DNA from 4 places in the Vibrio sp. Of14-4 genome. Region 4 is predicted to be linked to each of the others. Evidence: predicted binding sites of a transcription regulator. Region 4 holds the regulator's gene; each other region holds the start of a gene.
The links. Region 4 encodes PurR, which represses purine synthesis genes. Its sites were predicted from a motif close to TNANGNAAACGTTTNCNTNA; they were not measured.
Positions count from the first base shown of each region.

Region 1 (7,740 bases), on a different contig from region 4:
TGGTGCCGAAGCTCAAGTTGCAGAAGTCGCGGCAAAAGTCGCTAAGGAAAAATATGGCCTTGATGTAGAGCTGGTCACTTTTAGCGACTATGTTACTCCTAACGCTGCGCTAGACGATGGCTCAATTGATGTTAACGCGTTTCAGCACAAACCATACTTAGATCAGCAAATCAAAGATCGTGGTTACAAACTATCAATTGCTGGTAATACCTTTGTTTATCCTATCGCAGGCTACTCTAAGAAAGTGAAATCGGTTGATGAAATTATTGACGGCGATCGTATCGCAGTCCCTAACGATCCAACCAACCTTGGCCGCTCATTACTATTGCTCGAGCAGCAAGGCATTATTAAATTACGTGAAGGTGTTGGACTACTTGCAACCGTTCGCGATATTACCGAAAACCCAAAAAATGTCACTCTTGTTGAGCTAGATGCAGCGCAGCTTCCGCGCTCTTTAGATGATGTGGCTTTGTCAGTGATCAATACAACGTATGCCAGCTCTATCAAGTTAACACCGCAAAAAGACGGCATATTTGTTGAAGATAAAGAATCACCATACGTGAACCTAGTGGTAGCACGCGAAGACAATGTCAACGCTGAGAATGTGCAGAACTTCATCAAGTCTTACCAAACTGAAGAAGTCTACAGCGCAGCCTATAAGATTTTCCAAGGCGGCGTAGTCAAAGGCTGGTAATAGCGTAAATAGATTACAGTAATGATGTAAAAAGGGAGCCATGGCTCCCTTTTTGTTTAACTTACTTACATTTATTTAGTGCCGAAAATCTTATCGCCAGCATCACCTAAACCTGGCACGATATAACCTTTATCGTTAAGTTTTTCATCGATAGCGGCAGTGTAAAGCTCAACATCTGGGTGAGCTTTTTCAAGCGCTTCAATGCCTTCAGGTGCTGCAACCAATACTAATACTTTAATCTGGTTACATCCCTTTTCTTTGAGTAAATCAATGGTCGCTATCATGGAGCCGCCTGTTGCCAGCATAGGGTCTACTACCAAAGCGATTCGCTCATCAATATTAGAAGCCAGTTTGTTAAAGTAAGGCACTGGTTCAAGCGTTTCTTCATCACGGTAAATACCCACCACACTGATGCGCGCGCTTGGTACATGCTCAAGCACACCATCCATCATGCCCAAACCCGCGCGCAAAATAGGCACTACAGTGACTTTTTTACCCTTAATTTGGTCAACTTCTACCGGACCATCCCACCCCTCGATGGTGACTTTTTCCATTGCAAAGTCTGAAGTTGCTTCATAAGTCAGCAAACTGCCCACTTCTGTTGCAAGCTCACGAAAACGCTTTGTACTGATATCACCTTCTCTCATCAGGCCGATTTTATGCTTAACCAGAGGGTGTTTTACTTCAACAACTTTCATTTCCATCTCCGAGTATCTAGGTAAAATTTAAACAAACCTGCGGATTATAAATGATTTCGCTGGGTAATTCTTGAGTTAGAACAAAAGAAAAAGCCACGCAAACGTTTGCCATATAGTGTTGTCCACTGTTAGAATAGCGCCGATTTCATATCCAATATTAAAACTGAGGACTTGCTTGTGAGTGCTGATAACACTTCTCTTAGCTATAAAGACGCTGGCGTAGATATCGACGCGGGTAACGCTCTAGTTGACCGCATCAAAGGGGCGGTCAAACGTACTCGTCGCCCTGAAGTCATGGGAGGCATTGGCGGTTTTGGTGCGCTGTGTGAATTACCAACTAAATACAAGCAACCTGTACTTGTTTCCGGCACAGATGGCGTAGGAACCAAACTGCGTCTTGCATTGGATATGAACAAACATGACACTATCGGCATCGATCTTGTTGCTATGTGCGTTAATGATCTGATTGTGCAAGGTGCTGAACCATTATTTTTCCTTGACTACTACGCAACAGGCAAATTGGATGTCGATACCGCAGCAGACGTTGTCTCTGGTATTGCTGAAGGCTGTGTCCAAGCTGGATGTTCTCTAATCGGTGGCGAAACCGCTGAAATGCCCGGCATGTATGAAGGCGAAGATTATGATGTGGCTGGATTCTGTGTTGGTGTGGTTGAAAAAGCCAACATTATCGATGGCACTAAAGTGGCGGCTGGTGATGCGCTTATTGCGGTCGGTTCAAGTGGTCCACATTCAAACGGTTACTCTCTGATCCGTAAAATCATTGAAGTGTCTGGCGCAGATACCAATCAAGAGCTAGAAGGCAAAACCATAGGCGAGCACCTTCTCGAACCTACGAAGATTTACATCAAATCTGCACTTAAAATGATCGAAAAGCATGATATTCACGCCATTTCTCATATTACTGGTGGCGGTTTTTGGGAAAACATCCCACGCGTTTTACCAGAGGGCACCAAAGCAGTCATCGATGGCAACAGCTGGCAGTGGCCAAGTATTTTTGGCTGGCTACAAGAAAAAGGCAATGTTACGACTCATGAGATGTATCGTACTTTCAACTGTGGTGTGGGACTAATCGTTGCTCTGCCAAAAGATCAAGCGCAAGCAGCGGTTGAACTTCTTCAAGCCGAAGGTGAGAATGCTTGGGTCATTGGCGAGATCGCGGATGCACAAGCCAACCAAGAACAAGTAGAGATCAGATAAACGATGAAAAGTATTGTTGTTTTAGTTTCAGGAAACGGTTCGAACTTACAGGCGATCATTGATGCTTGTGAAGATAAGATCACAACCGGCCGAGTAAGTGCTGTTTTTTCAAATAAAGCAACAGCTTATGGCTTAGAACGTGCCAAAAACGCAGGCGCGGCAGCGCATTCTTTAGATCCAAACTCATTCGACACGCGTGATGCATTTGACCGCGAGCTAATGAAGCAGATCGATGAATACAAGCCAGATGTGATTGTTCTTGCTGGTTACATGCGTATCCTAAGTGGTGAATTTGTACGCCACTATATGGGGCGAATGATCAATATTCATCCCTCACTACTACCTAAATATCCAGGTCTAAACACTTATCAACGTGCGATTCACGCCGGTGATGAAGAGCATGGCACCAGCGTACATTTTGTGACCGAGCAGCTCGATGGCGGGCCTGTGATACTTCAAGCTAAAGTGCCTATCTTTGAAGATGATACAGTGGAAACGCTCACCAAACGTGTCCAAGTTCAAGAGCACAACATCTATCCTTTAGTCGTCCAATGGCTGGTTGAAGAGCGCTTAACCATGAAAGATGGTAAAGAAGCCTACTTAGATGGCAAGCTCCTTGGTATTCATGGCCACGCACAAGATTGATTTTCAGTAAAAAGTAAAACGGGCTTCAGCCCGTTTTTTTGCTCCTAGATTTATATTAATCTTGTATTCATATACGTTAAGCTAGACTGCTTAAAACCTAGGAGGCATGAATGGATTTAAAAAGTTTACTTAACCAAGCATTAAACTCAGATCTCGCTCGTCAAGGCCAGCAAAAAGTTCAGCAGGCCTCAAGCTCTGGTTCATTAAAAACACTCGGCGCAGGCGCTGTAGGCGGTGGCCTTGTCGGCCTTTTAATGGGTTCAAAAAAGACCAAAAAGCTTGGCAAAAAAGTGGGTAAGAATGCGCTCAAGATTGGTGGAGCGGCAGCCCTTGGCGCTCTTGCTTACTCAGCATACAATAATTGGCAGTCTAAACAGTCAGATGCTGGAAACAATGAAAGCTTTGACGGTGAGGATGCAATACACCAACAACTGATTTTAAAAGCCATGATTGCCGCCGCCAAAGCCGATGGGCATGTGGATGGTGATGAGATGCAACGCATTGAATCAACGCTTAAAGAAGCAGGTGCGGATAGTCAGCTGCAATCTCTCATGCACACTGAGCTTAACAAACCACTCGACCCGAGTGAGATTGCTAGACTTGCGCAATCGCCGCAGCAAGCCAGTGAAATCTATCTTGCTTCATTGATTGTTATCGACGAACAAAATTTTATGGAGAAGGCTTACCTTCAAGAGCTCGCCAAACAGCTAAAGCTGGCGCCAGAGCTAACCGCTCAACTGGAACTGCAATTGCAAAACTAACATTAACTCTGCCCAACCAGATCCAAAAATGGGACCCGCTTGGTCCCATTTTTTGTTTAGTGGAATATTATTTAGCTAGGTTTAACTTACGTACTCGACTTTTACCTTCGTTTTCATCAACTTCAACTAAATTGGCACCACCGACAATAACACCAAGTTTAATATAGTTTTCAACAAAATGGTTTTTGCCAGATTCTGTTTTTATGATCAAATCATTAGGGCTAAATTCAGATTCTGTTGAAAGTGTGTGTTTTCCAGCATCAACAATGCGGTAGAAAAAGACGCTTGGTGCTGTTTCACCTATTTCTTCACCATCAATACTGATTGTTTTTTTCAGGGCAGAACCCAAATAACCATCTCGAAAAATATACAAACCAGATTTACCTTCTGGTGGTGCAGGAAATTCTTTTGCGGCTGCATCTTCTTCCACTGACGCCATTGGTACAGTTGCACATCCACCTAGGGTTAACATTAAAACTAATAAGGGAAATAAGATTTTTTTCATTTTGTAATCCATCATACTATGCACTACCCACTGCAATGCGGTATGCATGATACTTGATAAATTAATAACATATAAGAAATTAATAAAATTTATTATAATAATATGAATTACGAACACTTGGATTGAAAAATAGAAAATTTCGAAGGTATTTAGGCGGTTTTCATTGGCTACCGAACCGCCCACTTATTAAAGTTACATAATCAAAATGATGAAGTTAGCTTTCAGCCATACAAAAGCAGCCCGGCCCTGTAGCAGGACAGCGTAATACTTCTCCCTCAGGACAAGGGTATGCCGATTCTGATGCACTAACCATAGCCGACAAACAAAGCGTTAAAACCAGTAATATTTTTTTCATTTTTATTCTCCTTATTATGAATCTAGCACTATATGTTATTTATTTGTAAATTCACGCTTTTTGCTAATATAAAGCCTGTTTTTGAGACCATCTGCCCAAATGGACACGACGTAGCCATACCACGCGTCTATTTGCGCAAGATCAAAGCCGATCCGGCGCTAAGTCATCACTATAGTTAGGTTGAAAAAAGATCTAAGCCTAAAGAGTAATTAAGCCATGAAAGTATATGAATGCTGTGATTTAGTAAAAGAGTTTTACGCCCAAATAGGCAGCGGCGACCAAGCTTACATCCCAAAAGCGATTGGCTGCACCTTACGCGCACTCAATGATATTGCCGCCCAAGCAGACCTACCTCAAGAGGTACGTGAAAAAGCCGCTTTTGCCGCCGCAAACCTGCTAATTTCAGATTTTGAAGATGAGTGATGAGCTTTATCACAAGGCTTTCTAATGGTACTTTGCTAACCAGACTGAACCAGTATCTTGATAAGGACTAAAACTTGAGCCAATTACCAAGAAAGTACTCCATAACGGGTAATGAAGAAGACTTAGAAACCATCATAAAAATGCTGGAGAAAAACCGCGCCAATGAAATGAGTCAAATCCGAGCCAAAACTCACTCTCTAACCAGCCTTAAACAAATCCTTGGTCCTAAACTCACTGGTATCGTGCTGATTAACTCATCGTCCTATGATGGCAGCCAACTTGGTCCGTTTCATGGGGTGCACCTAACCTCTATAGATGCTCAAGATTATGCGCTCATCCAAGATATCAAGAAAGCAGGAGCGCGTTATATTGCCGCCTCATGTCACAATCAAGCTGAACTAGAGATTGCCAACCGCATAAAATGTGACTTTGTCACCCTTTCTCCAGTTCATATTGCCAGTTGCCACCCAGAAGCAGCCACCATTGGTTGGCAAGGTTTCTCCAAGCTTGCCAAGCTAGCCACCATGCCTGTCTTTGCTCTAGGCGGAGTAGGCGCTGATGATCTCACCGCGGCGCAACAGCACGGCGCCTATGGTGTATCTGGGGTGAGTGATTTTTGGCAATGATTTGATTTATATAAATTACGTCGTCCAAACACTCAAAAAGTGAGTAAGCACTCACATTTCTAATCAGCCAATTTCGCCAATATTCTCGCGCACGCTTTACCATCGCCATAAGGATTATGAGCAAGACTCATGGCTTTATAGGCCTCTTGATCGCTAAGCAATGTATCAAGCTGCTCCACAATGCTTTGCATCTTAGTACCAACCAATTTTACCGTGCCTGCTGCTATCGCTTCTGGGCGCTCAGTGGTCTCTCTCATCACTAGTACGGGTTTCCCCAAAGCAGGCGCTTCTTCTTGAATGCCTCCTGAATCGGTCAAAATAATATCGGCTTTATCCATTAGATAAACAAAAGGCAGATAGTCTAAAGGTTCAATCAATAAGATGTTTTCAATACCTCCCAGCAAGCGATGCACTGGCTCTTGCACATTAGGGTTTAAATGCACAGGGTAAACAATTTGCGTTTTGGGATGAGCCCTAGCCACAACCGCTAGCGCTTGACAGATATTTTCAAAGCCAGCGCCAAAGCTTTCTCTTCTGTGCCCTGTGACCAAAACAAGCTTGTTATCTGGATTTATAAAATGGAACTGGCTTTTAAGATTGGCGCTAAGCTTGGCATCGGAAGCGATTTTATCTTTGATAAGATACAAAGCATCAATCACCGTATTACCCGTGACACAAATTCGCTTTTGTGGGACATTTTCTGCCACTAAGTTGGCTTTTGATGTCTCGGTTGGCGCAAAGTGATAATGGGCAAATACGCCGGTGAGTCGCCTGTTGGCTTCTTCTGGCCACGGCGAATAAAGATCGCCGGTTCTAAGGCCTGCCTCAATATGACCAATGGCAATTTTTTCATAAAAAGCGGCTAAGCTCGCAGCAAACGTAGTGGCCGTATCACCATGAACCAAAACCACATCTGGCTTAAAGGCTTTTAATATCGGCTTTAATTCAACCACAATACGCGCAGTTACCTGATTCAGGTTTTGCCCCTGCTGCATCACATTTAAATCGTAATCGGGCGTAATTGAGAACACCTCAAGCACTTGATCAAGCATTTCTCGATGCTGCGCGGTCACGCAGCATTTTGCTTCAAAACGCTTATCTTTGGCCAGCGCATCGACCAAAGGTGCCATTTTAATCGCCTCTGGACGAGTACCAAAGACAGTCAGTATTTTTTTCTTCACCATCACCTATTCACCATAACTCTAAATACTGCTGAGTTTTCCCTCAAAGCCGCTAAGTTTTGAGAAGAAAATTGATGAGTTAGGCTATAACAGGTGCCCTAGCTGAAGCTTGGACGTTTTAACTTACTTACCAAGTTTTAATAAACGATTGGTCATAGAGATGAGGGAGGATAAGGCCATAGTTTTTATGTTTTAATACAAAAGGTTATCTATATCATTTTTTATAATTTCATTATCATTCTTACTCTTAATTTCATCTATAGCTTTCAAAGAAAGATCTGAACCAATAAAGTGGAGAGATGACATTATTTCTCTTTTTATTATTAGATAATCATATCCATAGTAATCATACATTTTTTTTAGCTTTTCTACTGACCAATTATCCCTAAAAATCTTATTTGCATTAACTAACTCAACCATTTTTATTCTGTCTTCTGAAAGTTCTATATTATTAATGTTTTTTAATATACTATCTATTTCACTTCTATTCATTTCTTTAATTTCCATCCTACCAATGGATGCCAAAATAAATATATCTTTGTTTCTATTAATAAACCTGTTTTTTTCAGAATTCAAACAAGATTTAAAATAAATAATATCATTGTAATTATAATCACTAAGGTATATTTCGTTC
Region 1 is NZ_JAKRGI010000009.1:143,748-151,487, reverse strand. Features, by position in the region: gene MHN79_RS10995 (MetQ/NlpA family lipoprotein) at 1-694, shown strand, start outside; gene upp (uracil phosphoribosyltransferase) at 766-1,392, opposite strand; gene purM (phosphoribosylformylglycinamidine cyclo-ligase) at 1,570-2,610, shown strand; gene purN (phosphoribosylglycinamide formyltransferase) at 2,614-3,255, shown strand; gene MHN79_RS10975 (tellurite resistance TerB family protein) at 3,366-4,016, shown strand; gene MHN79_RS10970 (DUF2846 domain-containing protein) at 4,084-4,521, opposite strand; gene MHN79_RS10965 (hypothetical protein) at 4,736-4,876, opposite strand; gene MHN79_RS10960 (YaeP family protein) at 5,093-5,299, shown strand; gene MHN79_RS10955 (thiamine phosphate synthase) at 5,374-5,925, shown strand; gene wecB (UDP-N-acetylglucosamine 2-epimerase (non-hydrolyzing)) at 5,985-7,109, opposite strand; gene MHN79_RS10945 (hypothetical protein) at 7,299-7,740, opposite strand, start outside.
Region 1: the regulator PurR is predicted to act here: its motif matches at 1,486-1,505, upstream of purM (phosphoribosylformylglycinamidine cyclo-ligase).

Region 2 (7,740 bases), 160 kb from region 4:
CCATAGTTCTGAGTATTCGGAGAACAAGATGAAACAGCTACTCATAGCGTCGACATGGTTCCAAGTACTTTGGCTATGCGCTGTTTTTGGTAATTATCAATGGCAGAATCTAACGTTAATTCTGGTGGTTACAACCCTGATTATATCGGCTTTTAAGGGATGGCTACACTGGCGAAACTGGGCCAGTATTTTAGTCGTAGGTTTGATCGTCGACTTTTTAAACATCATGTTAGGTCTGTTTCAATTTGAGCATCAGGGCTTCCCAATTTGGCTTGCTGCTCTTTGGATGTTGTTTACTTGGTATGTGCACTTTTTACACCCATTTGTGAGCCATTACCCTGCGTTGGTCGTATCAACAATAGGAGGGATCGCTGGAGCACTGAGCTACATGGCGGGAGAGAAGTTTGGCGCAGTCGCGTTTGGATTACCTTTCTTTTCTGTTGTGGCCATTTTGCTGGTTGAGTGGTTCCTTATTATCTTGATGATACTAAGGGTATATGGGCATGAAGTACGCAATGATGATGGTAGCTTATCTAACTCTGACAGCTAGTGCTAAAGCCTCAACGGCCTTGGAAAAATCACCACATGAGTGGAGTCAATGGTCTAGTGTGGGGCAGGCGCAGTTGTCGATGTTATTCTTTGACATTTACAAGTCGCAACTTCTTAGTCCCAATGGTCGATATATTGTTGGAGATGACATCACTCCGCACCCTTTGGCACTTTCCATTACGTACCAAAGAGATATATCTCAGAAACAGCTTGTGAAGGCGACCGTTGAACAGTGGGACAAACTTGGGTATGAATCAAGTACAATAAGCCTGTGGGCTCAACGTCTTGAAGCTATCTTCCCAGATATTGAAGAGGGTAACAATTTGACTTATGTCACCGATGGGTATCATGGACGATTTTTCTACACACGACCCAACGACAAAGCAGAGTTGATCGGAAAGATAGAAGAAGAAGCATTTAACGATGCGTTTCTAGCTATTTGGCTTTCCCCTCAAACCGAATATCCTAGTTTGAGACGAGATTTGATCGGGGGTTACTGATGTTTAAGCAGGTGAGACGCTTATTTTATACCCTTTTTATGGCTCTGGGCTTAACTGCTTGTAGCGCGGACATTGACGACTATCGAGAACATGAACCTAACTTCGATCTGTTCGAATATTTCGAGGGAGAATCGACAGCTTGGGGAATGGTGCAAGATTACACTGACCTGCAGACAAGGAGATTTGAAGTAGCCATAGTTGGAACAATAAAGGGTAACACGCTTACTCTTGTGGAAGACTTTGTGTTTGATGATGGTGAAAAGTCACGTCGCGTATGGAGTATAGAGCGTCTAGAACAAGGTCAGTATCAAGGACGAGCAGACGACATCATTGGAATGGCAAAAGGAACACAAGTCGGAAATGCTCTCCGGTGGCAATATGACTTTGCTCTTCAACTAGAGGACTCGACTGTGGTGGTGTCTTTTGACGATTGGTTGTATCGCCAAGATCAAAACCATGTATTCAATTTAACTAAGATAAAGAAGTTTGGCATCGAAGTCGGACAGATTACTTTGTTTTTTCAAAAGACAAGTAGGTGAGTAGCTTTATTGTACAAAAATACAAAAGGACGGCAAACTAGCCGTCCTTTTTTAGTTAGTGAGAAAGCTTTCTATAGCTTATCGGTTAGCTCGATTGCTTGACCTATGTAATTAGCTGGCGTCATTTGTTTTAAACGTTCTTTCTCGTGTTCTGGTAATGCTAGCCCTTCGATGAACTGTTTCATTGCTTCGCCATCAACACGTTTACCGCGAGTGAGTTCCTTTAGTTTTTCATAAGGCTTTTCAATTCCATAGCGGCGCATAACAGTTTGAACTGGTTCTGCAAGCACTTCCCAGTTTTGATCGAGCTCTGCTAGAAGAGCATCACGATTGACTTCTAGTTTGCTGATGCCTTTAAGTGTTGACGTATATGCAATGATTGCATAACCGACACCAACACCTAAATTACGTAGGACTGTTGAGTCCGTTAGATCACGCTGCCAGCGAGAGATTGGAAGTTTCTGCGCTAAGTGTGCAAACACTGCATTAGCAAGACCAAGGTTACCCTCTGAGTTTTCAAAATCAATAGGGTTGACTTTATGAGGCATAGTTGAAGACCCAATCTCACCCGCAATGGTTTTTTGCTTGAAATGACCCAGCGCAATATAACCCCAAATATCTCTATCAAAATCAATCAATATGGTATTGAATCGAGCAATGGCATCGAACAATTCTGCGATGTAATCGTGTGGCTCAATCTGAGTTGTGTATGGATTCCAACTCACGCCCAGAGATTCAGTGATGAAGTCTTCAGAAAACTGATGCCAGTTTAACTCTGGATAAGCGGACAAATGGGCATTGTAGTTGCCTACTGCACCATTAATTTTTGCGAGAATTTCGACACTAGCAATTTGCTTATACTGACGCTCCATGCGGTACGCAACATTGGCCATTTCCTTCCCCATAGTTGATGGAGACGCTGGTTGACCATGAGTTCGAGAGAGCAGTGGAATATCTCGATATTCAACAGCAAGAGCTTTGATGGCATCAATGATGTTGCGTATTTCGGGCAGAATCACAGTCTCACGCGCTTCTTTTAGCATTAGCGCATGAGAGGTATTGTTGATATCTTCAGAGGTACAAGCAAAATGTAGAAATTCATTAACAGCGTGCAATTCAGGGATGTCAGCAACTTTTTCTTTCAGGAAATACTCTACCGCTTTGACATCATGGTTGGTTGTACGCTCAATTTCTTTGATTCTACGTGCATCTTGCTCAGAGAAATTGTCAGCAAGCTCGTTTAAAAACTGATTCGCTTCTGCACTAAAAGCTGGGACTTCTACAATTTCGGCTGTCGCTGCAAGTTTTTGTAACCAACGGATTTCGACGATAGTACGGTATTTAAGTAGACCATATTCACTAAAAATCTCGCGTAAAGCTATAGTCTTGCTTCCGTATCGGCCGTCTACTGGTGAAACAGCAGTCAATGCTGACAGTTCCATGATGTTCTCCTGAATTGAGTGTCTAAATGTCGTGAGCTTTATACCAATAACTTACACGATTGTCACGCACATTGCGCAAACGTTTGCTGTGGTGGTTTTTAGGATATAACAGCCAACTCTGAACTAACTAAGTTGGCCATTATGTTTAAATTCTTGCTAATAGGATTCGAGCTTGTTCGACCATTTTCTTTCGCCCAAAGATGAGGTGTCGCCTCTTGCCTCCTACTTGGCGCCATAAAACAGCACTGCGAATACCCGAAAGTAACAAAGCTCTGACCTTGTGCTGGTTATTTATTTGCTGTAGTACAGATGGTGTTCCTGTTACCTGTATTCTTGGGCCTATTGGACTGATAACGTCGAGATAGATACTTGCGAGGTTACTCAGCATTTGTTCATCTAATAAGTCAAAATGATCAAGCTGCCTATCTATCATTTGGATTCGGTCTCCCAGTTGAGACATCGCATCTTTACGTCCACTTAGCTTCCTTTCAAGTGCCATCAAACTGATGATGTAACGAGTAACTTCACTGCCCGAAGGGGTACTATCTATCCCTTTAACAATGCATTCTAGCCCGATTTTTAAATTTGACTCTCGACCAAAAACACCCACAGTATTGGCTGGGGAGGTGTTTAGAATTGCTTTTAGCGATGCTTCAAATGCGTCAGAGTCACAGTGACCGTTTTTCGCTACTTGTTGAACGAGAGCAACAGCTTGGCAAATCCCGGCAAAAGCGATAGTTTGGTCATAAAGTGCATTAGCCACAGACAGTACTCCTAAATACGTTCTTTAATAATGCCACCACCTAAGCACGCTTCTCCTTGGTAAAATACAGCGGATTGGCCTGGTGTAACAGCGACTTGAGGATCATCAAATATGACTTTAATGGTGTTGTCATCAACCGGAATAATGGTGCAGGGTATATCAGCTTGGCGATAACGTGTTTTCACGGAACATTGGAAAGGTTCTGTGATTGTTTTGCGATTGACCCAATGCAGTTGTGAGGCAATTAAGCCTTGAGACTTTAGTAAAGGGTGATCGGCACCCTGCACGGCAATCAGTACATTTCTCTTGAGGTCTTTATCTGCGACATACCAAGGGTCTTCATTACCGCCGCCACCTTTTTGCCCACCTATATGTAGGCCTTTTCTTTGACCTAGAGTGTGATACATAAGCCCTTGATGCTCACCGATCACCTTGCCCTCTGGAGTTTCAATTTTTCCCGGTTGTGCTGGAAGATAACGTGAAAGAAAGTCAGTAAACTTACGCTCACCAATAAAGCAAATACCGGTCGAATCTTTTTTCTTAGCGGTAATGAGATCTTGCTCTTCTGCTATTCTTCGCACTTCTGGCTTTTCTAATTCACCAACAGGAAAAAGGCTACGAGCAACTTGCTCATTGCTGAGTGTATATAGGAAATAGCTCTGATCTTTATTAGAGTCTAAACCACGAAGCATTTTTACTTCGTCTACATTGTCTGAAAACGTCCGGCGCACGTAATGGCCCATTGCAATGTAGTCTGCATCAAGCACCTCGTCGGCAAATTCTAAAAACGCTTTGAATTTTATTTCCTTGTTGCAGAGGATGTCAGGATTTGGAGTACGTCCAGCTTTATATTCTGATAAAAAGTACTCAAAGACATTGTCCCAATATTCCGCAGCAAAGTTAATTTTATGTAGGTAGATACCCAACTTGTCACAAACCGCTTGCGCATCTGCTAAGTCTTCGGCTGCTGTACAGTATTCCTCGTTATCATCTTCCTCCCAGTTTTTCATGAACAAGCCTTCTACTTGATAGCCTTGTTGTTTGAGAAGAAAAGCGGAAACGGATGAGTCGACACCGCCAGACATGCCCACGATGACTTTCTTTTTACTGTTGTCAGTATAGTTCTGAGACATTTCAAAACACCACACAAATTAACTGGAGGCAAATCTTAACAGAAAGCGTTAGCGGGTGACAGTTTCTCGGTTGAAAACACCGTTCATTTCTTAGTTGATAGTTCATGGGGAGCGTTAACTTTCGCCAAAGCAAGCCAGTAGAATTCGGTGATTTATTATTTTATTAATAATGCAAACGTTTGCTACAATTGAAAGGTTGCTGCATCTGATCGCGCAAGGTAGAATCCAAACCCTTTTTCATCCCTTACTCAGAAAAATTTGCTATGAAGTTCCCAGGTCAACGAAAATCTAAACATTATTTTCCTGTCCATACACGTGATCCTCTGGTTAGCCAGTCTCAACAAAGTAAGAAGGTATCGAGTACACACATTATTGGTATTGATCAAACTTTGGTAGATATTGAAGCCAAAGTGGACTCGGAACTTATTGATAGATATAAGTTGAGTAAAGGGCACTCATTAGTTATTGATGATGATACAGCGGAAGCTCTCTATAACGAGTTGAAAGAAAACAATTTAATTACGAATGAGTACGCTGGTGGTACCATAGGTAATACTCTTCATAATTATTCAGTCCTTGCCGATGATCGCTCAACACTTTTGGGAGTGATGAGTCAGGATATTAAAATTGGTAGTTATGGTTATCGCTATTTGTGTAATACCTCTAGCCGTATGGACCTTAACTATTTACAGGGTGTTGATGGTGCAATAGGAAGGTGCTTTGCATTAATTTCAGATGATGGTGAGAGGACCTTCGCAATTAGTGAAGGCCAGATGAATCAGCTTCATGCAAATAATATCCCTGAGTCTATATTCAAAAATGCATCGGCATTAGTGCTGACATCTTACTTAGTTCGTTGCAAAGAAGGCGATCCTATGCCGAATGCAACAATGAAAGCTATTGAGTATGCGAAAAAGTATAACGTTCCGGTTGTACTAACCTTGGGGACAAAATATGTTATCCAGAATGATCCTATATTTTGGCAAGCGTTTTTACGAGACCATGTAAGTGTAGTGGCCATGAATGAAGATGAAGCTGAAGCATTGACCGGAGAGTCTGATCCGCTTGTTGCTTCCGATAAAGCTTTGGAATGGGTCGATTTAGTATTGTGTACTGCGGGACCGGTCGGATTATTTATGGCTGGTTACACAGAAGATGCAGCTAAACGTCAAACCTCTCTTCCTTTGCTCCCTGGAAGTATTGCTGAATTCAATCGTTATGAATTTAGTCGACCAGCTGAAAAGGCAGCATGTGAAAATCCAATTAAGGTTTATTCTCATATATCACCTTATATGGGTGGGCCTGAGAAAATTAAGAATACAAATGGTGCAGGAGATGCTGCACTTTCTGCTTTATTACATGATATGGCAGCAAATAAACACCATAGAGAAAATGTGCCTAATTCTAGTAAGCATGCTCATACTTTTTTGACTTATTCGTCATTTTCACAGGTTTGCAAATATTCTAATCGCGCTAGTTATGAAGTGCTAGTACAACATTCTCCGCGTTTATCGAGAGGATTACCCGAGCGAGAAGACAGTTTAGAAGAAGCGTACTGGGAACGCTAACATATTGATGGCAATAAAAAAGCCTCATACAAATGAGGCTTTTTTATATTATAAAATCACATATTTAAAGTTTATTTATATATGTAATTAGATTAGGAAATCATCCAGAGATTTGCCAGCATCTAATTTTTCCTGAATTGCAGAAGGCGTACGACCTTGGCCAGTCCAAGTTTTCTTCTCACCGTTACTGTCTACATACTTGTATTTAGCAGGACGCGGTGCGCGCTTAGATTTCTGCTTACCTGCAGACTCTCCAGCTAATGCAGATATAACCATGTTTTTATCTAGCCCTAACTGTTTAATTTGTTCAGCAATATCCGCTAGCTTAGCTTCTTGTGCAGCTTTTTCCGCTAACTCGGCTTCCTCTGCTTCTTTGCGCTCTGAGACAACAGTTGATAGTTTGTCTAGGGCTTCTTCTAGCTGTTCCAGTGTTAGCTCACGAGCAAATGCACGTAGGCTACGAATGTTTAATAAAGTTTTTGTTAGTTCCGACATATAGTTTCTCACTTAATTAAGGAGTCGATGGAATAAATATTAAACCCGTATTATCTGCAATACAATATTTTATAGTTAAATTCTTATAAAAAGTTATTATTTAATGCCTTAACATTAGAATAATGAGACCTTTCTTATTAACTGATTAAAATTTGTTACATAAAATATCGAAGCTTTTGTGATTATGACAATACTTATTGCCAATAAGTTTCATAATAGAGTGATATTTATTTATACAAACATGTTATTTAGTGCTACCCAGTTTGATGATCGTTATCACTGCACTAAGAATTTTTCAGTAAATTACTTTTTTACACTCTATTATTCATATCTTTGCCTGAAAAAATATGAAATAGAGACTAATTGCATAATTAACAAAGATGTTTTTCTAATCACATGAATCAGCTCGTTATTATAGCAGCTATTAATAATATGTATGAACTATTAAAAACTTACTAACAACCTGATATTGGGTACACTTGTTATTTTGCTGACTCTATTGAAATCAAGGCCTAGATAAGTACAATAGCGAGCACCTGAAGCGATGCGTTGTGATGGTTTTGTTAAATTGTCGTGGTTTTTTGCTAATTTTAGCTTCAAATCCCAATCATCGCGGTAGAGGAGCAGGGCAAATAAGTAGGGCTTGTTGGGGTGATGCCAATGAACAAGCGTGAAAGGTTGTTTTGCCGAAGTGGGTTTCCATATCAAAGGAGCTTGCTGGGGTTGCACCCGAAAGGGGTAACACTGCCAT
Region 2 is NZ_JAKRGI010000001.1:275,222-282,961, forward strand. Features, by position in the region: gene MHN79_RS01170 (cyclopropane-fatty-acyl-phospholipid synthase family protein) at 1-6, shown strand, start outside; gene MHN79_RS01175 (DUF2878 domain-containing protein) at 29-550, shown strand; gene MHN79_RS01180 (chalcone isomerase family protein) at 504-1,049, shown strand; gene MHN79_RS01185 (DUF3833 domain-containing protein) at 1,049-1,588, shown strand; gene purB (adenylosuccinate lyase) at 1,660-3,030, opposite strand; gene hflD (high frequency lysogenization protein HflD) at 3,176-3,793, opposite strand; gene mnmA (tRNA 2-thiouridine(34) synthase MnmA) at 3,805-4,926, opposite strand; gene MHN79_RS01205 (inosine/guanosine kinase) at 5,190-6,494, shown strand; gene MHN79_RS01210 (H-NS family nucleoid-associated regulatory protein) at 6,582-6,989, opposite strand; lysine riboswitch at 7,598-7,740, shown strand, end outside.
Region 2: the regulator PurR is predicted to act here: its motif matches at 5,094-5,113, upstream of MHN79_RS01205 (inosine/guanosine kinase).

Region 3 (7,740 bases), on a different contig from region 4:
ACCCATGACTTAGTGCCATCCAAACTGCGTGCAACTAAAGAAACTCTCCCAAGGTGAAGAACTTGTACTTGACGAAAGTTTCCATCCACTGAAATCTTACCTTGATAAGTTCCCAGTTTTACGCCGTAATCAAGCTCTATCTGATACGCTTCAAGTATTCGGCGATACTTTTCCGCATCACTCACATCGGCACGTACCATCATTTTTTCAAGCTTAGAAATACGCTCTAGTCGCGTGTCGTATTTTATTGGAAGGTCGGATTCTACAAAGTCTTTTAATCCAGATATCATTTGATACATAAGAGGCACGACACCTTGACGTGTGTTGTTGATCTCTTCAATTTGACTTTCTAGGTTTAACGCTTCTTCCGACTGGCTCTCGATCAGAGCTGTAAGGTGATTTTGATATACTTGTAAGTTTTTAATCTCTTCCTTGAGCTGATCGATATCTCCTTGAAGAATGAGAGTGTTCTCTGCGACAGTATCTATTCGTTTTTGGCTAGATGCCGAAGCCGTATTGGTACTTAGTTGGATGGACTGCGCGTTTTCAAAGCTTGTTGCGACAGTATTGGTACTAAATGATGCAAGGATCAACACAAAGCTGGGGGCTATTAGTTTCATAATGTGTCTATTTTTTTGAGCAGCTCAATCATTTATTGAGACGCAATCTCATTTCCATTTGTGCGTATGTTAACGTGATTGTGCAAAATTTCAATCATCTATATGTCTATTACTCAATATAATCTCTCAAATAGTCTGAGTTGAACAATTTTAACCCAACTTTTAAGCAAGACACAGAATAATAACACTAATGAAAATAGAGGTTTATTACTTTTCCGCAAAGCCAAACGACCATACAGAGCTAAGAAGGCTGCGAAGTTTAACTTTTGTTGCCCTCCAATGCGTTGCTGGCGTGCAGGGAGCCACACTAATAAGGTGCTGGTAGGCATTTTCATCCAGTGTTACTTCACCGCCGTGAGCAAGTAACAAGGTTTTAGGCTGCATGCTGTAAACCCGTTCAAGTGATTGGCGGTATTTATTGGGATGAAAAATTGGAAAAGGAGCAATCAAACGCTTTTTGACTTTCACTATTAAGTCAGCAACATAAAGAATATCTTGCTGCTTGTGATAAACAGATAAATCTCGATCTGTGTGGCCCGGAGTTTCCAATACCACCCAATCTTCGAAATAAGGCACAGGCTGACTATCATTTAGTGTGACATCAGGCTGTAAGTACCTTGGGTACCAAAGTGTTCTTTTAGGTTTCTTTAGTCTTCCTGCCACCCATCGAGCAAGTATTAAGTCAGTGAAATGCATAAGCATACCGTCAAGCCCTTCATACCACTGCTTGCTCTTATTCGCCGACACCAAGACACACCCCGTTAGATCTCTGAGTTTATGCGCGGCCCCAGCATGATCCGGATGCATATGTGTGACGATAACCACTTTGAGGTTTGAAAAAGGCTGGCCGATTTCATCGGTAATATAACGTTCAATATAGGGAATATCCGCTCTACTCGCGCCATCTAAAAGCATAAGTTTATCGTCATATTCCACAAGATAAATTTTTTGTATGTAACCATTAATAGCATGTAGCTTCATGTTGTAACACAGTATTAACAAACCCTGACCAGTTTAATTTAGCAACCCATGTTTAATTGAGAAGCTTATAAGCTCTAGATCGTGAAGTCAGACCAGTTATCCATGATGCTACTTAGAGGTAAATAAGCTCTAAAGTCGCCCGCCAGTTCGATAAAAAACCAGCGAAAATAAGATAAGACCGCACCCGTTGTTGCCCCAACTAACATCCAAGTTGCTTTACTCTCTGCGTTCAATTTCGCTACTCTTAAATTAACTTATCTGCAAAATTATGATGCCTGATAGTGTCAGATCTGGCTTTAATATGGCGATGAAAAGCCAACCTAGAACGTGGTCTAACACAGTTGAGCATTAGATATAGGAAAAATAATGAAGATCATTGGTCATCGCGGGGTTGCAGGACACCACCCTGAAAACACCAAAGTCAGCATTGAAGCGGCGGCTAAATTAGGGCTTGAATGGGTCGAAGTCGACGTACAACCAACCAAAGACAATATTTTGGTTATTTGTCACGACCATACCATTGACCGATGCAGTAACGGCAGCGGACGCATTGACGAACAGACGCTCGCAGAACTTCGTCAATTTGATTTTGGTGCCAAATTTGGTGACCAGCCTGACCAGCAACCCATAATGACTCTAACAGAATTACTTTTGCTGGCTGATGAATTAAACCTAAAACTCAACTTAGAATTAAAAGTAGACCGACACGATAAAGCGCATGTTGCTCAACTTTTGAAACATGATTTAGAGTCTTCACCCCTTTGCAATGATTCAATTCTACTTTCTAGTTTTGATCATGGGACACTAATCGAGCTGCACGCCGTATTACCTGATTGTCGCATTGCAGTACTCACAGAAAAACTGCTTCCCCGAGATATCAAATTGTTGGAAACAATATCGGCATTCGGTTGTAACCTCAATTATCGGTTTGCAACTGAAAAAGATGTTCACAAACTCCAAGACCACGGCTATCAAGTCTGGTGCTTTACCGTAAATAGGCCCTCAGACATCCAATCCCTTAGTAATTTAGATGGTATTTTCAGCGATTACCCAGAGCGTTTTTTAGACCAGTAACCTGAAAACGCGAGAGATTTACCATTCATTAAAACCGGTTAAGATCACATATTTGTTTATTAAACATCCATTACAAACGTCCTAATAACTCTTTAATTATTAATAAAATTCATTAGGTTAAGCCTAATCTCAACCCAAATTTATATAAATATAAAACCATCACTAATGACGGTTTTCTCTTGATCCTTGTAAATAAAACAACTACTGTATATACATACAGTATTGGATATAAGGACAGTATAGATGCTTCATTTACATTCAACCAATCGCTTGGCAGTAGCACACTACCATTGGGCAGATCAAAGTGAATCCATCAAACGCCTAGCTGGACTGTCCGATCAAAAGCAATGGATTCTGTTTACTGCGGAATGCCCTAGACCGAGCTTGGATATCTTCAACGCCTATAACGTGAACTGCGGAAATATTATTCATTTGAAGCCCTCAAAGACTTTGTGTGAATGTGCCATCGTCGAGAAGGCAATAAAATCACGTAATGCCAGTGCGATTGTCGCTTCTAATAAAGTCAGTACATTTGATCAAAAGATGCTGAGTGATTTGGCTGCTGAGTATGGTTGTCAGGTTATTTTTATTGAGAAAGGACACATGCATTACCACTAACTTCGAACACCGATGGGTATCACCGGATAGTTAGCCCTCTTACCTTATCCGTTTTATTCATTCGCACATAATGCAAACGTTTGCTTTTTTGTGGCAGCCTGCGTTATTTCTGGTATGATTCAATCCAAATCGATTATAAGCGCGGTTACAATCGTAAATTTCTGACACAGATAGGATTATCCAGATGACTCTTGCTGATCAAGTTCTTGCTACAAATGATGACCTTCCCATTCGTACTCACAAACCAGTCCACAGTGGTAAAGTTCGTTCTGTTTACTGGCTAACCGAGCAAGATAGCCGCCGCCTGATTGAAGAGAAAGGCTATGACGTCGCACCTGATGCTCCTCTCGCTATCATGGTGATCAGTGACCGTATCTCAGCTTTTGATTGTATTTGGCACGGCCAAGGCGGATTAAAAGGGGTGCCGGGCAAAGGCGCAGCACTTAATGCTATTTCCAATCATTGGTTTAGCTTGTTCAAACAAAATGGTCTTGCCGACAGTCATATACTCGATGTCCCTCATCCCTTGGTCTGGATAGTTCAAAAAGCAAAGCCAATTATGATTGAAGCCATTTGTCGCCAATACATAACAGGCTCAATGTGGCGTGCTTATGAAAAAGGTGAACGCAATTTCTGCGGTATTGAGCTGCCAGAGGGACTTAAAAAAGATACTCAGCTCCCTGAATTATTGATGACCCCTTCCACAAAGGGGATCTTAAAAAACATTCCCGGTGTACCAGAAGCTGACGATGTAAACATTACTCGTAAAAACATCGAAGAAAACTTTGCTGCGTTTAACTTCTCAAGCCTCGATGATATTCAACTCTACGAAAAACTACTTAGTGAAGGGTTTAACCTGATTAGCCAAGCTTTATCTGAAGTCAATCAAATCTTCGTCGATACAAAATTTGAATTCGGCTATGTTGAAGACGCATCCGGTAATGAAAAACTTATCTATATGGATGAAGTCGGAACACCAGATTCCTCTCGGATTTGGGATGAACATGAGTACCAAAATGGTCGCATCGTTGAAAACTCAAAGGAAGGTTTCAGACAGTTCTTATTAAACCACTTCCCGGACCCAGACATTCTACTTAACAAAGAACGAATGGCGGAGCGAGAAACTCTGGCTAGAGATAATGAACTACCCTCTGAGGAATTGATGGATATTTCTAGAACCTATATCAATATCGCTGAAAAGATAACTGGAAAATCCATTCAGTTATCGAATAATCCTAAGCAAGAGATTATTAATATTCTTAGCGATGAATATGGGTTAATCGATTAATTGAGTATTAGATGAAATAAAGCGTTTTAAGTAATAAACGTTACCATTATTGTTGGGGTGACTCCATCGACTAAAACGCTTTTATCGCATCTCGTTTACCGCCGATGAAAACCACCTCTCAATTGTTAAATCAGTTGCATAATGTTAGCATCCCTCGTAAAGGAGGGCTCTATGACTTTATCGTCCGATTTAATCGCATTTTGGGAAAGCTTTGATTGGCCTTGTGGGCTCAAAGACCCTAGCTACCGTTTCGTTTATATTAATCCCGCATACCGAAGAATGCAGAACTTATCTAAGTCCTTTGATATTGAGGGGCGCTTGGACGGTGAACTTCCAACTGAGACTCATGAATTCCAAGATGCCTTTCAAGCCCATGACCAACTAGTGATAGACACCAATGAGACAAAAAGCTCTATCGAAATCCACCCTTTTGGCAAGAACAAACTCCTTGAAGGTTGGGTATTTCATAAGAAGCCTTTTTATATAAAAGATAGATTTATTGGTGTTTTCTTTTGGGCTGAGCCGGCTAGGAAGTTTGACACTGACATATTTACCACTTTTGGTTCCAAGCCCATTTCCATTACCTTAAATCCACCAACCTCAATATTGACTGATCGAGAGTGGGAAGTCCTTTACTTTCTCTTAAAAGGCGATAACACCAAAACCATTGCCATCCAATTAGCATTACAAGTTAATACAGTAAGAAAGTATTTAGACAGTATACGCTCAAAATTAGGTGTATTTTCTCAAAAACAAGCCATTGATTATTGCAAATCTAACGGCTGGGATAGATACGTCCCTTCAAAATACATAATAAGACATAAAATTTTAAATTAACCTAATTTTTATAAGCTGAATATTATATTTATTTCATCAACATTTTTTATTAAAAAAAGTGGCATGCAATAAAGCATGCCACAAAAAATCACAATTATTTTTGGCAAGGAAGTTAAAAATCATATTAGAGAGCTTCCTCTTACACTAAGTATGGTTCAAAAAGCGTATAAGACTACACGCAGATTGACCATTGCGCCTTTGTTCAAGCTAAGAGATAATGCCCCCTTGCCAATCCACTGTTATTATCATACATAATAATAAACCAACCTATTTTTGCGAATTGGCTTCAATCATAGCGGTAAAGTCCATCATGAGTAGCGTGAAATCAAGATCTATACAGCACAACTCAGACTCACAAACTCATTGGCATCAACATGACATGGCTCAGTTATACTGGCTCACTCAAGGCACTGCTACTATAGAAACCCTTGACCAACAGTGGACAATGACACCCGCTTCTGTTGGTTGGATTCCAGCCCATTTAGAGCATAAATCCAGTGTAGTTTCCGAGATAGAAGCCTTCATTATTTACCTCCCTGTCACCCATGTATCATCACTGAACAGCCAGGCAAAGGTTATCGCTTCTAATAGCTTGATTTCTGCCTTAATTGAGCGGATAAAAAACTTCAACTTTAAAGACCTGACTGAGCCTCAACAACGATTAGTCGATGTGCTCGTGGATGAAATTGCTTCAAGCCAGTCAAATGACCTTTTTCTGCCATTACCGAAAAAAGACAACATACGTCGTCTTGCTCATTGGCTCATGTCCCACCCTGACGATACAAGATCCCAAAACGAATTAGCAGCAGAATTTGCAACTAGCCCGAGAACGCTAAGTCGCGTATTTAAAAGCGAGACAGGTATAAACTTCAGTACTTGGCGACAACAAGCTCGATTAATCACTTCTCTCACTTTGCTTAGCCAAGGTATGAGTGTCACCTCCACCGCCCTATCTTGTGGCTATGCTAACACCAGCAGCTATATCACTGCTTTCAAAGCCCGATTTGGAATAACGCCTAGCCAATATTTTGATTGATCGCCAATAAATTAGTTTTCAATTTCAATTCATTTTATATAGCCGATGTACAAACACCTTTAAATAACAAAATAGAGAATTATAGTCATCATATTTGGGCATAGAATCGATATTTAAACATATAGAAATTAATTTGTATTAATTTACGACAGCCGCAGTAGCCACAATTTTTATATTGGATAAAATTGGCATCATTCATAAATGGTTGGAAGTAAATTATGCCATTGCAGGTAGGCAACACAACAAGTAGCTATAATACAAAAACTCATAATATTTTTGATAGTGCCAAGGACTTCGAAAGTTTCTCTCGTAGTATTAAACGAATAACGAATGTTCCTTCAGGGGTTATATATAGCCCATTTAATAATCACGATATGGTCGCTCAAGCGCTAGGCATTAACACTGCAAGAGTATTAAAAGGAAAAGAGCCTTTCCCTCTGATATGCTGCCCTCTCAAGCGTGATGCATTGAAAATCTCACTAAAGGAATTTAAGCAGCAGGAGCTACAAGGGCGCTTAAAAGAAGGCCCAGATTATGAAAAGAGATTTACCTCTTCAATCAAACAAAGCGGTGTTAACGCGGTGCACAGCGAATATCCAGTAGAAACCAAAATACTGGGTGAATATCAATCTATTAATCAGCTTTCAGTCATCGACCCCAAAAACTTACCCAATCACACGATAGAAAGCATCTATGTTATCGGTCACGGTGCCGCTGGGTTGCCTAGGCTATACCAAACAACCCAGTCCGAGACTGGCTCTAGACCAATCGCTGACGTGATTAAAGAAGTCAGTCACCTCGTCAAAAATAAAGTTAAGCCTGGTGTAAAAATTAAACTTACTGCCTGTGAAAGTGCTGATAGAGAAACGCTGTCATCATTTGAAAATACGGGTGATATATCAGAAACAAAACAAGGTACTGAACCACTTGCCAAAACAGCAAAAACCGAGGCAAATAAGCACCTTCCCCAATCTAGGGTGTTTGGCTATCACGGTTTAGGAGTCACTCGTGGAAGTGGCTATATATCACAAGCTAGGTGCCTAGACTCAGATTTTGATAAAACAACGAAAAAGAGCTACAACTGGAGAAAAGCAAGCACGGTAAGAGAAGAATTTTAAGCGCCTTGCTTTGGTGTACTAGAATAAAGGGCTTGGATTAAAAGCTGCCCTTTATTCTAGTGTTCGAAGAGCCATCCTCAGGAAAGCCATAGTCTAGAAAACAAAAGTTTAGAAAGCAAAAGTAGGCGTATTAAAACCAAAGTATTTCAGCTCATCTTGAGATAAGTA
Region 3 is NZ_JAKRGI010000038.1:1,208-8,947, reverse strand. Features, by position in the region: gene MHN79_RS20555 (DUF3450 domain-containing protein) at 1-620, opposite strand, end outside; gene MHN79_RS20550 (MBL fold metallo-hydrolase) at 828-1,601, opposite strand; gene MHN79_RS20545 (hypothetical protein) at 1,676-1,834, opposite strand; gene MHN79_RS20540 (glycerophosphodiester phosphodiesterase family protein) at 1,968-2,675, shown strand; gene MHN79_RS20535 (hypothetical protein) at 2,919-3,293, shown strand; gene MHN79_RS20530 (phosphoribosylaminoimidazolesuccinocarboxamide synthase) at 3,478-4,581, shown strand; gene MHN79_RS20525 (LuxR C-terminal-related transcriptional regulator) at 4,753-5,418, shown strand; gene MHN79_RS20520 (AraC family transcriptional regulator) at 5,729-6,454, shown strand; gene MHN79_RS20515 (hypothetical protein) at 6,673-7,572, shown strand; gene MHN79_RS20510 (hypothetical protein) at 7,681-7,740, opposite strand, start outside.
Region 3: the regulator PurR is predicted to act here: its motif matches at 3,362-3,381, upstream of MHN79_RS20530 (phosphoribosylaminoimidazolesuccinocarboxamide synthase).

Region 4 (7,740 bases):
TATTACTTATTGGCATGCTACGAGTTCTTCAACCCTTATAAATAGCGAGCTTGAATTACCCGGCACTGTGGTCGTATGTCCTGACTGGTCTGTGACGAGTGAAGGGTATGTAAAAACACCCCTATCTCAACTAATCAATATGTACGTATGGAGCAGTGATAATGGAGTAACTAAAATTGCCTCATCTGATGTTCCAACACGCGCACTTCATCTATGTAAATAAGCTAAGTAATTGGCACTGAAGGTCAAAATGTCGATTTTTAGTGTTAGTTACTTTTGTTCAATGTGGTTGTTGATTTTTTGTTATGATATAACATATCATATTTAGCGATGGTATTGATGGTGGTTACCTTAGATTTTTTGATGTTAGGTACCCCCATCTAATTGGGAAGTTCGCTTATAAATAGGGAGACCTCATGCTTCAGGTTATGAAAACACCAACGGAATTAACAATGCCTATAGCTGAATCGCCAAGTGTATTGAGTGAAATATACCGAGATGAGCATAACATTGCTGTATGGGAACGAGACCTTCCTAATAAACTGATTCATGGTATCAAGCATATGTTGATTCATGAGTCTAATTTGGCGTTAGTTCAAACAGTTACGCCTAGTAATGTAGATGACTGGATAATGCATAAGTTATCAAACTATGAATGTGCAGAGCTACTTGCTAAAGACATTGCGTTAATCGTTGATATGTTCTGTTGTTTGTTTGATTTGGGTGAAGCAGGGCTAAGACTCACCAGTATAAATAAACCTATGTGTCCAAAATTTCACGTTGATCATGTCCCTTGCCGTTTAGTTTCAACTTATACCGGTACTGCCACAGAATGGCATGGAAACGATGGTTTGGACCGCAGCAAATTGGGTGCTGGTAGCTTGGGGAAACCTGATCACTTATCTGGTTTATATAGTGAACAGTCGGCAATAAACAGATTGTCTACTGGAGATGTGGCTTTGTTGAAGGGAAGTGGCTGGGAGGGGAATGAAAGTCGCGGGTTGGTACATCGTTCACCTCAGAACCTTAATCAAGAACCTAGACTCCTACTGACACTAGATATGGTTTAATCAGATAGTGACTATCTTTTAGCAAATTATCTTACAAATGTCTTACTATAGACTATCAACAGACTTCAACTTTTTTGATGTGAGCTTACATAAATCTGGAAAGGTCTAATGTCAAAAAAGAAATACAATGATTAAATTCTTTCATGTTTAAAAATTATTTTTTTTCAAACTGAATTAAATTAATAAAGGTTCATGAACACAGTTTTATTTTTATTGTGTCTATATAATCCTCTGATAGGATTTATTTATGGATATGATAATGGAAGTCAACTCAAGTTTTTCACCCTCTGCTAGTAGTATAGTGAATCGCTCAGAAAAAAGTTCTCATCAGCCGTCTTTTAATATCAAAAAAGTATTTAACTGCTGTTTGCCTGCGCAAGAATTAAACTCAAATGAAGAACACTTAAGCAACTTAGAATATGGTGTGCTTGATAAGCCTAAGGTCGCTCATACCATCCAAGTTTTTACTCATAATAATGCAAACCAAACAATGAGTAGCGATATGTGTGAATCGATTCTTACTAGTACATCAGATATTGTTTTTATATCTACAGAAGAAATGAAGAATCTATCAGGAGTAATGAGAGAGACTATTAATGGCTCTAAGTATGTGATTGTCTATAATAGTGCCCAAAAAATGCTGACAGTCACCAAACCTAAAGAGCTGTTTTCCTTGTTCACCAATCCTGCATCAACCGCTCAGATTACACTGGTTAAAAAAGGGATAGCAGCACCTATTATTATTGATAAGTTAACTTATAGGGACGTGCTTAATAATCCAAATAAAGGTGGAACTATCACTATACAAAGCATTGGTAGCATGAAAGTTGCCATGGTAAATATTCATCTTGACTCAAAAGATCAAGATGAAAGAAAAAAAGAAATAAATGATTTGTTATGCAAAATTAATAACAAACATACTGATATAGATCATATTATTATTGCTGGTGATTTTAATACTCGAAATAGAAAAGTTGATGGGCGAATAGTTAGAGCATTACAAGATAAAGAAAGTTTTAGATCTGAGCTGGGAGTTCCTCCTCAATATGAAATCACCTTGCCAATGATATCCCCACAGGAGAATACATATAAGTGGGAAGCAAGCTTAAATGCTGAGGCCAAGCAAGGCTCCAAAAGACAGAAAAACGGAGAAATGCAAACCGGGTACCTTGATGGCGTTGTTATTCTTACGCAAAAAGATGAGACACTAAAGAGAAGTATAATCGTACCTGAGGGTAACTCGATTGTTGGACCCTCATATGGCAGTGATCATCGTTCAGTTAGTGCGAAGTTCGCAATAGAGAAGATACGTTCGTCCTAAAAGATTGAAGCGAAAACGAATGAAGCGCCTTCAGTGCGCTTTATTCATAGAGGTCAGATTCGTCTCTATTGATCTCGCTACATTTCCAACACAACCCAAATTGCTGTTCATTGAGCTCTCCACATTGGGTGCACTGCCATTTTAAATCTGATGGTGTTTTTTGTTGATACTGTTCGATGATTGACAGCGCTTGCTTATGTTGACTGATATTCAAAAGCCAAACACAGGGGGAGGTACTATCATCGAAAGGAAGTTCTCCTTGTAGCCCTACGATTCCATCTCCTCTGACTTGGCAATGTATTTGCTGTGATTTTAGAAGTTCACAGACTATATGAACTTCTATTACATTAGCGGTTGAGAAAATTTTCAAAACTAACTCTCATTTTGAGTTTGTGTCGCTCCTTTGAATTTTCCCATCACCCATTTAGTGACTACTGGGAATAGCCCAAGTAGAGCAAATGATAGTAATACCGGAGCAGATACGATACCCGATAGGCTTTCTATTTGTGCCAATTGTGTGCCTGCATTGAGATAAACCGCGGTACCCGGCAGCATTCCCAATTGGCTTACCAGGTAAAAACGAGCAGTAGATATTGGTGTTAGCCCCATTAGAAGGTTTATTAGGAAGAAAGGAAATACAGGTATTAGGCGAAGCGAAAATAAATAGAATGCCCCATCTCTAGCCACTCCGTCATTGATTGCTTTTAATTTGTCGCCAAATTTGGTTTGCACCCAATCTCGAAGTAAAAAACGACTGCTGAGAAAGGCGAGAGTCGCACCTATGGTGCTTGCAAATGAGACAAGTAAAAGACTGGCCCAAAAGCCGAATAAAGCCGCACCTAGAAGCGTCACAACGGCAGCGCCTGGAATGGAGAAAGCAGTAATGGCGACATAGGCAAGAAAATAACTTATAGCGGCTAGTGCAAAGTTGTTATTTATAAACTCAGATAGCGAGGCTTGTTGAGCTTTAGCATTTTCTAAAGTGAGATATTGACCAAAGTTAATGCCAAGAAACACAATCAGTCCGACGAGCAGAACTCCTAACACGAGTTTTTTATTCATAGAGGCTTCCTAAATATGAGTAAAGGGATATGAAAATAAGAACAGTTGAAAAGAAGTAAAATTTCAAACAGAAAATAAAAAAGCCAACCTAGCTGGCTGACTTAGTTTCAAAGCATGTTGTGATTAGCTATTAAGAAGACTTTCTAACTCCGCTCTGCGAGTAGTAGGAATAACTGACCAATGTTTGCCTTTTATAGCGCCTTCTAAAGCCCAGAGCAACTCAATTGACACCTCTGCAGGGTGCGTTGCTTGAATCGCCTTAAACGCCTTTACTGACCCTATTTGTTCTAAATTTTCGACGCTATCGATTCCGGCTTTCTTTAACATACGTTCTGTTGCCAGTCGAAGGTTAGGTAAGTCTTTAAGTCGAGTCGGCCTAGCTTTAGCTTGTGTCGTCTTTTCTTTCTTGGCCACTTCTAGAGAGCGATAGGCTAAAGAAAGCGCTCGCTCCTCACAAGTTGCAATGTCATCAGTTAACGCAAAGTATTTTGTAACAACGGGGAACCCACGTTTTTTATATACGTATGGTGTTAAGCCCTCAGTTTTAAATTGATTGGCTAGTTTGTCATCGGCGCGGATGTGTAGCTTATCGTTAACGACTAATGCGAACATTATGTCGTCTGCGAAGATGCCGAATCCGCCGAACATTGAGCGCGATTTTATCTGACCAAGCTGATCAAAAAGTCGCATCGATTCTTTAAGTATTGGTTTATCCATGCTGTTTTATCTCGGTGTATATTTTATTATACGCCACCAAAGCCAGGTCCGAGAGATTAGCAAAATAATGCAGGTAAAATGTTGATAAAGAAGTCATACATTTTTTAGAACAGACACATGTGGCTACCGAAACATCAAATCACTAGTCCATGTATTGTTTTAAACGGTATGATAGTTTGCATTTTTGCCCATCGGCAACTCCGCTACCTTTCAGTTCCCTGAGTCAGGCCGGAAGCTTTGCGTCCCACTCTTTCGAGTTGGTTTGCCCTGTTCGTGGCATTAGTCGAACAATTTAAGAATAAATAAGATTTGAGGTAAGTATCACAACGTGATTGAATAAGTGTGATATCGATCCAAATATTTTGTGTCAAAATGATAGAGTCGGCTAATAGTTTAACTTATCAGCCGGTTCGTATTCATTCACTTAGATTGTAAACCGTATCACGAATCACAATCTCTGGATGCATTTCGAAAACACGCTTTTCATGCTCTTTATCTTTGATACGTTCCAAAAGAATTTCAAACGCATTTTTGCCTACGCGACGTTTAGGTTGGTGCACAGTAGTAAGTGGTGGAGAGAAGTATTCAGCGAGCTCTATATTGTCATAGCCGATAACTGAAATCTGTTCAGGTATTTTAATTCCTTTTTGCTGCAGTCTGCTCATTAGACCAAGAGCCATAGTATCATTGAAACAAAAGACAGCCGTTGGTTTGTTATCCATTGCGACAATTTTATCTGCGGCGAGCACGGCAGTATCGCATTCGAAGTTGCCTTCGAGAATCCAGTCCTCGTTAATTTTTAAGTTAGCTTCACTCATTGCTCGGCGAAACCCTTGTATACGTTCTTGGCACGCTGCTTTCTCAAAGTGCCCACTAAGACATGCGATATCTTTATGACCGTGTTCAATTAGGAATTTTGTTGCTAGATAGCCGCCTTCTTCGGAGTTATCGATTATTTTATCGGCTTGAGAGCTTTCTGGACCCCAGTCCATGATGACTTTAGGGATATCCTTTTGGCGGTCAAGCATTTCACTGAGTTCTTCGGTTAGGTCGGAACACATTACTAGAATACCATCAACACGTTTTTCGGCGAGCATACGTATATAATCACGTTGCTTCTCATATATTCCACCAGTGTTACACAGTATGAGAGTATAGCCTTGGCGGTAACAATAGCTCTCTACACCATCGATGACTTCAGAAAAGAAAAGATTAGTAGATTGAGTGACAAGCATGCCAATAGTACGGGTACTGTTACACTTTAGGCTTCTCGCTACAGCGCTTGGAGCATAGTTTAATTCAGTCACTGCCTCCATCACTTTTTCTTGAGTTGCTTCTGCAACAAAGCGAGTTTTATTTATTACATGAGAAACAGTTGTTGTCGACACGCCGGCTAAGCGTGCTACGTCTTTGATAGTGGCCATAAGGTTCTGTCCTGTCGATGACTGCCGTGAACTTGCATCAAAAATTTGTGTAAGTGGGCAGTAAGTATCAGAAACACAAAAACCGCCCTATTTAGCGGTTTATCTCTAGTTCTGTCAGTTTTTATCGTTTTCGTTCTCGATTTTATATCGCAAAGGCTTTAAGGGCAAACAAAAACCTAAATTCTAGTAGGCTTTCCATCACATATTTGTGTCTAATTACTCACCTTTTAGAAATGAGTAATCCTGTTTGATAAACGCAAGAGTGACTTCTGTCACTGATGCATAAAAGCCGAAATTATCCAGTTTCTGACACTTATCTACAAACGAGGGGATCCAAGAGAGAAGACGGGCTTCAATAAATTGTGCTTGTTCCTGCATCGAAGTTTCCATCTCCTTCGGTTGCATTAGCTTGTTGGAGCAAATGATTAGGTGGCCGAGAAAGTCTAATTCTACAGCAATGTGATCAGCCGGCTCATTAAGGCTTTTATTCACCTCTATTTGATACTGGTACATTAAGTTTTCCATTTCTGTGGCAGGTATATCATTGAGCAGTCCTGAATCGCCAATATAGATAGATGCGTAGGGTAGGGCAGAATCTTTATCGGATTTAAGAAACAGATTACAAAAGTCAGCCGCTAGTTCGAGTTGGGCATTGTTCCTGCTGAGCACACGATTAAGCGCATCTATTAGTTTGTTTATATATGGCCTTAAATGCTCATTCTGCCCAAGCGCTGTTAGGAAGGCGCGAACTTGGGGGGAATGGTACTCTTCAAGTACCTCAGCAGAAAGTTCTCTGGCGAATAAACTTGATAACCACCAATAGATTTCGGCGCGCTTCTCATTTAAGGATTTGATGTCGTCCATTAGATAATACTCTCCACAGTTATGTAAGCTATCTGGGATAAAACTTGTGTTATCCATAAAATATCAGTTCGGTGTCGTTTAGGTTGTTTCAAATCAAAAAAAGAGTGCGTATGCACTTATAACCGACACAAATACTAGAATTATGACAGCTTATGAATAGAATACGAGTCAATAGGTTAGGTGTATGCAGTGGTGTAAATGGGTTATCACGTATTAATTGTCGAAGATGACGCAGTGACTCGTAGTAAATTAGTTGGCTATTTTCAGCATGAAGGTTATCGAGTATTTGAAGCTGAAAATGGTGAAGAGATGCGCGAATTAATAAAAAGCAGCAGTATTGACTTAGTGCTACTGGATATTAATCTGCCAGGTGAAGATGGACTTTTGCTGACTCGTGAACTTAGAAGCCAGTCAGATATAGGGATCATCTTAGTGACTGGGCGTACTGAAAACATAGATAAGATCGTTGGCCTGGAAATGGGAGCTGATGACTATGTGACCAAACCCTTTGAATTGAGAGAGTTAGTGGTTCGAGTCAAAAATTTACTCTGGCGCATAGGCTCTGCTCGCCAAGCTAAACCGGCTGCAAGTGCTAATAAGTTAGTTCGTTTTGCGCACTGGACATTCGATATACCAAGGCGCTCTTTAACAAAAGAAGGTAAGCCTGTGAAACTGACTAAGGCAGAGTATGAGTTGTTGGTGGCGCTATCTTCTTATCCCAATCAGGTACTAAGTCGTGAGAAAATTCTTAATATGATCAGCCACAGGGTTGCAGCACCTAATGACCGCACGATAGATGTTCTCATTAGACGGATGAGAGCCAAAATGGAATGTGATCCCAAAAACCCTCAGCTATTTGTTACAGTGCATGGCGAAGGCTATATGTTCGCGGGAGACTAAAATAAAGAGTATACCGAGATATGCTCGGTATACAAAGAATGTTAGGCGTCGCCATCAGATACAGGGTTATCAGAGGCTATTCCTGCCTTGTGGTCATTGTTTGAAGCCCAGTCGCGCAGAGTTTGCCATATCAATCCGAGCGTTTCATGCCAGTAAATTTCAGTTTGTTCGAGGTAAACTGCTTTGGGCGAATATTTGGCCCAGGCTTGTTCTACATTGCGTTGAGCGAGATAGTTAGTTGGTGCTGGATAGGGCTTTAATCCTGCAGAGTAAAACTCATTTAGCGCTCTTCTCATATGACTCGCTGATGTCACAATAACGAGCTTTTTCCGTTTTACAAATGCTGCGGCTTGCCGAGCCTCTTCCCACGTATCTCTCGCTG
Region 4 is NZ_JAKRGI010000001.1:111,134-118,873, forward strand. Features, by position in the region: gene MHN79_RS00495 (LysR family transcriptional regulator) at 1-223, shown strand, start outside; gene MHN79_RS00500 (DUF1826 domain-containing protein) at 417-1,070, shown strand; gene MHN79_RS00505 (hypothetical protein) at 1,318-2,391, shown strand; gene MHN79_RS00510 (DUF2007 domain-containing protein) at 2,432-2,761, opposite strand; gene MHN79_RS00515 (TVP38/TMEM64 family protein) at 2,764-3,453, opposite strand; gene MHN79_RS00520 (TfoX/Sxy family DNA transformation protein) at 3,577-4,170, opposite strand; cyclic di-GMP riboswitch class I at 4,361-4,447, opposite strand; gene purR (HTH-type transcriptional repressor PurR) at 4,587-5,594, opposite strand; gene torD (molecular chaperone TorD) at 5,811-6,458, opposite strand; gene torR (two-component system response regulator TorR) at 6,657-7,358, shown strand; gene elyC (envelope biogenesis factor ElyC) at 7,400-7,740, opposite strand, start outside.